Regions from separate parts of the Cupriavidus sp. PB-02 genome, predicted to be linked through region 1. Evidence: predicted binding sites of a transcription regulator. Region 1 holds the regulator's gene; each other region holds the start of a gene.
The links. Region 1 encodes sigma-54, which starts transcription at its own class of promoters, with help from an activator protein. Its sites were predicted from a motif close to TGGCANGNAANCTGCTTT; they were not measured.

Region 2: the regulator sigma-54 is predicted to act here: its motif matches at 1,147-1,164, upstream of AC10V3_RS27245 (ammonium transporter).
Region 3: the regulator sigma-54 is predicted to act here: its motif matches at 770-787, upstream of AC10V3_RS21230 (MSMEG_0572/Sll0783 family nitrogen starvation response protein).

What each region holds. Positions count from the first base shown of each region.
Region 1 covers NZ_CM177694.1:356,102-358,366, forward strand. The annotation lists gene hpf (ribosome hibernation-promoting factor, HPF/YfiA family) at 1-329, opposite strand, end outside; gene AC10V3_RS01780 (RNA polymerase factor sigma-54) at 378-1,856, opposite strand; gene lptB (LPS export ABC transporter ATP-binding protein) at 2,025-2,265, opposite strand, start outside.
Region 2 covers NZ_CM177695.1:1,416,216-1,418,480, reverse strand. The annotation lists gene AC10V3_RS27255 (acyl-CoA thioesterase) at 1-240, opposite strand, end outside; gene AC10V3_RS27250 (HU family DNA-binding protein) at 406-687, opposite strand; gene AC10V3_RS27245 (ammonium transporter) at 1,196-2,265, shown strand, end outside.
Region 3 covers NZ_CM177695.1:117,851-120,115, forward strand. The annotation lists gene AC10V3_RS21225 (aminotransferase-like domain-containing protein) at 1-610, opposite strand, end outside; gene AC10V3_RS21230 (MSMEG_0572/Sll0783 family nitrogen starvation response protein) at 1,024-1,506, shown strand; gene AC10V3_RS21235 (Nit6803 family nitrilase) at 1,527-2,265, shown strand, end outside.

The DNA of each region.
Region 1 (2,265 bases):
GCCATCTGATATTTGACCGCCTCGCGGTCGTGGCTTTGCACGCGGTCCTTGTAGCGGATCACCTGACGGTCGAGCTTGTCGACGAGCGCGTCGATTGCCGCATACAGGTCTTCGTGATGCGCTTCAACAAAGATGTCCTTGCCCCTGAGATGTAGATTGATTTCCGCGTACTGGCGCCGGTCCTTTTCTTTGTGATTATCGACAGAGAGCAGCACGCTAACGCCAATGACTTGATCGAAATGCCTGACGATTCGCTCCAGCTTCGTTTCCACGTACTCACGCAATGCCGGCGTGATGTCAAGGTGGTGTCCACTGATCTTGAAGTTCATAGCGCTTCTCCTTCTGAAAGAGCCTCACCAGGCAGGCGGTGGGCTCGGCTACAAAGACTTGCGGAGATTGACTGCGGGGATTTTCAGGGCTTCGCGATACTTGGCAACGGTGCGGCGTGCGACAACGAAGCCTTGTTCGCCCAGCAGTTCGGCAATGCGACTGTCGGAAAGGGGATTCCTCGGGTCTTCGGCTCCTATCAGTTGCTTGATCAAGGCGCGGATGGCCGTTGATGAAGCCGCGCCACCGGTTTCGGTGGACACGTGGCTGCCGAAGAAGTACTTCAGTTCGAAAGTACCCATCGGCGTTGCCATGTATTTATTGGTCGTCACCCGGGAGATGGTTGACTCGTGTAAACCCAGTGTATCGGCAATCTCCCTCAAAACCAAGGGGCGCATGGCGATTTCGCCGTGGGTGAAAAAGTTCTTTTGACGCTCGACAATGGCCTGTGAGACACGCAGGATGGTGTCGAACCGTTGCTGGATGTTCTTGATCAGCCACCGCGCTTCCTGCAGCTTCTGCTGCAGGCCGGCCGTGCCCGACTCGCCCTTGGCGCCGCGCAGGATCTGCGCGTACATATCGTTGATGCGCAGCCGCGGCATCACATCCGGGTTGAGTTGCGCGGTCCAGCCGCCGCCGCTCTTGCGCACGAATACATCGGGCACCACGAAATCGGCTTCCGGGCGGCTGTAGGCATGGCCGGGATAGGGCGCGAGCGAGCGGATCAGTTCATGCGCCGCCTTCAGCGCCGCTTCGTCCACCTGCAGCGCCTTCTTCAGCCGCGTGTAGTCGCGCACTGCCAGCAGTTCCAGGTGGTTGGTGACGATGACCAGCGCCAGGTCGCGCTGCGGGTGCTTCAGGCGCCGCAATTGCAGCGCGAGGCACTCGGCGGCATTGCGCGCGCCCACGCCGGGCGGATCGAAGCTCTGCAGCAGCGTCAGGATCGCGTGGACTTCCTCGATCTCGAATTCGAGTTCTTCCGGCAGCTCGGTGCAGATTTCCTCGAGCGACGCGCTCAGGTAGCCGTCGTCGTCCAGCGATTCGATCAGGAAGATCGCCAGGCCCTTGTCGCGCGTCGAGATCTTCAGCGGCGCGAGCTGCTCCATCAGGTATTCGCGCAGCGTCGGCTCGGCGTCGCGCAGCTGCATCGGCGTCTTTTCGTCATCGTCGCCTTGCGGCCGGCGGGCGAAGTCGTCAAGGCTCCAGTCGCTGCCATAGTCGTCGCCGCTGCTGCTGTCGCCGTAGCTGTCATTGTCGCCCGCGGCGTCGGTGCGCGCGTCACCGTTTCCTTGCGGCTCGGCCGGCGCGGGTGCGGGCGCGCTCTGCAGGTTGACCGAGCCGTCGGCGGCCACGCGCAGCGGGCTTTCGATCCAGTCGTTCTCACGCTCGAGCAGGGGGTTTTCCGTCAGCGCCTGTTCGACTTCCTGCTGCAGTTCCAGCGTTGAAAGCTGCAGCAGCCGGATCGACTGCTGCAGTTGCGGGGTGAGTGCCAGGTGCTGGGAGAGGCGGAGCTGTAGCGACGGTTTCATGCGACCTATTTTATGCGCATCTTTCCGTTGTTGGAACGGAAATTGCTATCGCTGATGCGCTCTGATCGCCGCACGCTGTGGGGTATCCCACGCGCTGCCTGAACAAAACCTGCCGTGTGTGGTAGCGCTCGAGACAACGCTTCTGACCACTTTCAGCAGGCCGGTACATCACATGCGGAAGTTCTCGCCCAGGTAGACGCGCCGCACCGATTCGTTGGCGATGATCTCTTCGGGCTCGCCCGCGGCCAGCACCGTGCCTTCGCTGATGATGTAGGCGTGGTCGCAGATGCCGAGCGTTTCGCGCACGTTGTGATCGGTAATCAGCACGCCGATATTGCGCGCCTTCAGGAAGCTGACGATGCGCTGGATCTCGCCCACCGCGATCGGATCCACGCCGGCGAAGGGCTCG
Region 2 (2,265 bases), on a different replicon from region 1:
GCCGGTGTAGTTGACCGAGGCCAGGAAGGTCACCAGCTCACCCACGTGGATGGGCTGGCGGAACACCACCTGGTCGACCGACAGCGTGACCACGTAGCGCCCGGCGTAGCGGCTGGCGCAGGCGTAGGCGACCATGTCCAGGTACTTGAGGATGGTGCCGCCGTGGACGTTGCCGGAGAAATTGGCCATGTCCGGCGTCATCAGCACGGTCATGGAAAGCTGGTGGGACTGGTCGTTCATGATGCGGAGTCGGGGATTGCGGGGGCTGGATGGCCGGGGCGGCACTGACGACGACCCGGGCGCGCCGGCAGTTTAACCCGAGCGCAGCGGCACTGGTGTGCCCAGGCGGCCCCAAAAGAAAAAGCGGCCTGCCAGGCCGCTCTTCTAGCTGTGGACGCAGACCGCTTACTTTTTCTTGTTCACGGCGTCCTTGAAACCCTGTCCGGCAGAGAACTTGACCGTCTTGGCGGCCGGGATCTTGATGGTTTCGCCGGTACGCGGGTTGCGGCCGGTACGGGCGGCGCGCTTGCCGGCGCTGAAGCTGCCGAAGCCCACCAGCGTCACCGAGTCACCCTTGGCCACTGCCTTCTTGATACTGTCCAGCGCTGCGTTAAGCGCACGCTCGGCAGCGGCATTGCTCAGTTCTGCTTCCGCGGCAATGGCCGATACCAGTTCACCTTTATTCATGGCTGATTTCCCTTGTTGGTCGTCGTCACCGATGAGCTGGCCTGGCGGCAAGCCATCGATCGGCGCAGTCTAATCTGCCCTTCGCGCGTTGAGCAATCCCCAGTGGCACCAATGCAACGAAAAAACCCGCAAATCCTTGATTGAGGCCGGTTAGCGGGCAATTTCCCACTCTTTTTCCGCTTGCCAGCGGCGCGATTTCCCGGGCTGTAGCGTTTGCCTGGGAATCTCGGCTGCGACTGCCACGACCGTCCCTACCCGCGATGGAACACATGCCCACTCTTGGGGCGCTGCACCACAACGGATCAGCCAGACCTCGCACCAAGGCTCCATTCTGGCGCATTCCAGGCCCCGCCGACCAGCCGTTTCCGATTTTCACCCCGTCTCCGCAAGCTTGCCACGCGGCATTCCGGTGCGGTTTTGCTCAGGAAGGTGCAATGAGCACCAGGATGCAGCGAAAGCTGGAATGCTTTTTGCATACCCACGCTCCCATTTTGAGCATGAGGTGACTATGGACAACTGGAAGACTGGCACCGACGCCATGTTTATACTGCTTGGCGCCATCATGGTGCTGGCCATGCACGCCGGCTTTGCCTTTCTCGAACTGGGCACGGTGCGCAAGAAGAACCAGGTCAATGCGCTGGTGAAGATTCTGGTGGATTTTGCGGTTTCGACAATCGCCTATTTCTTTATTGGCTACACCATCGCCTATGGTGTGCAATTCATGGCCGGCGCAGAAACCCTGGCCCAGAAAAGCGGTTACGAACTGGTCAAGTTCTTTTTCCTGGCGACATTTGCCGCGGCCATTCCGGCGATTATCTCGGGCGGTATTGCCGAGCGTTCGCGCTTCAATCCGCAATTGGTCGCCACCTTTGTGCTGGTGGGCTTTGTCTATCCGTTCTTCGAGGGCATAGCCTGGAACCAGCGCTACGGCATCCAGGACTGGATCACGCGTGTGACCGGCGCGCCGTTCCACGACTTTGCCGGCTCCGTGGTAGTGCATGCGGTGGGCGGCTGGATCGCACTGCCCGCGGTGCTGCTGCTGGGCGCACGGCGCGGGCGCTACCAGAAGGATGGCCGCATCAGCGCCCATCCGCCGTCGAACATCCCCTTCCTGGCGCTGGGCGCCTGGGTGCTGGCGGTGGGCTGGTTCGGCTTCAACGTGATGAGCGCGCAGACGGTCGACAAGATCAGCGGCCTGGTGGCAATCAATTCACTGATGGCGATGGCCGGCGGCACGCTGGCGGCCTGGGCGGCCGGGCGCAACGATCCCGGCTTTGCCTACAACGGCCCCTTGGCGGGGCTGGTGGCCGTGTGCGCGGGCTCGGACCTGATGCACCCGCTGGGGGCGCTGATCACCGGCGGTGTGGCCGGCGCGCTCTTTGTCTACCTGTTTACGCTGGCGCAGAACAAATGGCATATCGATGACGTGCTCGGCGTGTGGCCGCTGCACGGCCTGTGCGGCGCCTGGGGCGGCATCGCCGCGGGCATTTTCGGCGCGAAGGCGCTGGGCGGGCTGGGCGGCGTGTCGCTGGGCGCGCAGGCGCTCGGCACCACGCTCGGCATCGCGATTGCGCTGGC
Region 3 (2,265 bases), on a different replicon from region 1:
TGAGCTGCGCGGCGATGGCCTTGATGCCGGGGTAGGCCAGCGCGTCGGCACAGATGGTCTGGGCCGGGCGTGCGAGCTGCGACAGCAGTGCGACCAGCGCGCTGTGGATGCCGGGCGTGACGAGCACGGTGTCCGCGCTGCATGCCGGCACCCAGCGGCGCAGCCATTTCGCGGCAACGGAGCGATCGGCCGGGGTTCCGCCGAAGTCCTGGTAGCGCAGCAGCGTGTAGGGATCGGCAGCCTCCAGCAGCTGCGCCATGGCGGCACGAAGCCGCGCCGTCATCGCGGGCGGCTCCGGCGGCATGTTCATGGTCATCTCGGCACCCGTGCCGCCGCGCAGCTGCATCGCGGGCGCACGTCCGCGCACGTAAGTCCCGCTTCCTGCCTTGGTGTCGATCAATCCCCGCTTCCTCGCCTCACTGTAGCCGCGCGCCACGGTGGTGTAATTCAGTTGCAGCGCTTCAGCCAGGTCGCGCAGCGGTGGCAGCCGGTCGCGCACGCGTAGCTGGCCGTCGGCCAGTGCCTCCTCGATCAGGTCCGGAATCAGCAGATAGGCAGGCTTGGCACTGCCGGCGATACGTTTTACCCAATGACTGGTCAGGTTGGACACCGTGGTCTCCCGCTGCGCGATGCGATGGAATTCAGTGCCTGAGGGTAGCACCCGAATGATCGCTAACCAAGCCGCGCAAGCGATTGCATCCGAAGTTCTCAATGATGGTGCGATATCAGTGCTCATGCACCATGCGCGCGCACTCGCCCGCCTGCTTCCTGCCCAACAAAGTGCATTGTGACGAGGCCGGCATGGCGACCGCTGGGCGCCTCAGGTGGCACGCAAGGGGAAAGCCGTTGCGATCATTGGGACGATCATTCTATCGCCGTCGACTTGATTGGCGATTGATCGCATGACTCCACGCATTGAGTGGCATATCGGTTGCTGATATCGGCACGTCGGCCTGACGCCGAACGGTCGATCGGCATGGGATCGATCGACCGCACTGCCCCATCAACGCAACGGAGAGAAGCATGCCTGCTGTCAGCAAACCGGCCCACAAGAAGGGCGATTTCCTGGTGGACTATGAAGAGAAGGTATTCGAGGACGTAAAGGCCGAAGCCGGCGAGAAGGCGCTGGTGACCTTCCACACCGTCGCCTTCGAAGGCTCGATCGGCTTCGTCAACATGCTGCAGGCTACGCGCCTGCTGCGCAAAGGATTCGAGACCTCGATCCTGCTGTACGGCCCCGGCGTCAACCTTGGCGTTCAGCGCGGCTTTCCGACGCTTGGCGATGAGGCGTTTCCCGGCCACATGAACTTCAACAAGCAGCTCACCAAGTTCATGGAAGAGGGCGGCAAGGTCTACGCCTGCCGTTTCGCCCTGCAGGCCCTGTACGGCCACGGCGAAGCCTCGCTGATCGAAGGCATCCGCCCGATCAATCCGCTCGATGTGCTCGACCTCAAGCTGCTGCATCGCAAGGAGAACGCGCTGATTATCGACACCTGGACCGTCTGAGCAAAAGGGCAGGTACCACCATGTCACAGAATCGCATTGTGCGCGCGGCCGCGGTCCAGATCGCGCCCGACCTCGAGAACGGCGAAGGCACGCTGGCCAAGGTCTGCGAGGCGATCGACGAGGCCGCCGGGAAAGGCGTGCAACTGATCGTCTTCCCGGAGACCTTCGTGCCGTACTACCCATACTTCTCCTTCGTACGGCCGCCGGTGCACTCCGGCAGCGACCACATGCGGCTGTACGAGCAGGCCGTGGTGGTGCCCGGCCCGGTCACCGATGCCGTCGCCGGGCGCGCACGCCGGCACGGCATGGTCGTGGTGCTCGGCGTGAACGAGCGCGACCACGGCAGCCTGTACAACACGCAGCTTATCTTCGACACCGAGGGCAACCTCGCGGTCAAGCGCCGCAAGATCACGCCCACTTTCCACGAACGCATGATCTGGGGGCAGGGCGATGCGGCCGGCCTGAAGGTCGCGGACACCGCGATCGGCCGCGTCGGCGCGCTGGCGTGCTGGGAGCACTACAACCCGCTGGCCCGCTACGCGCTGATGACCCAGCACGAGGAAATCCACTGCAGCCAGTTCCCGGGCTCGCTGGTCGGGCCGATCTTTGCCGAGCAGATCGAAGTCACTATCCGGCACCACGCGCTGGAATCCGGCTGCTTCGTCGTCAACGCCACCGGCTGGCTGACCGAAGATCAGATTGCCTCCGTAACCACCGATCCCGTTCTGCAGAAGGCGCTGCGTGGCGGCTGCAACACCG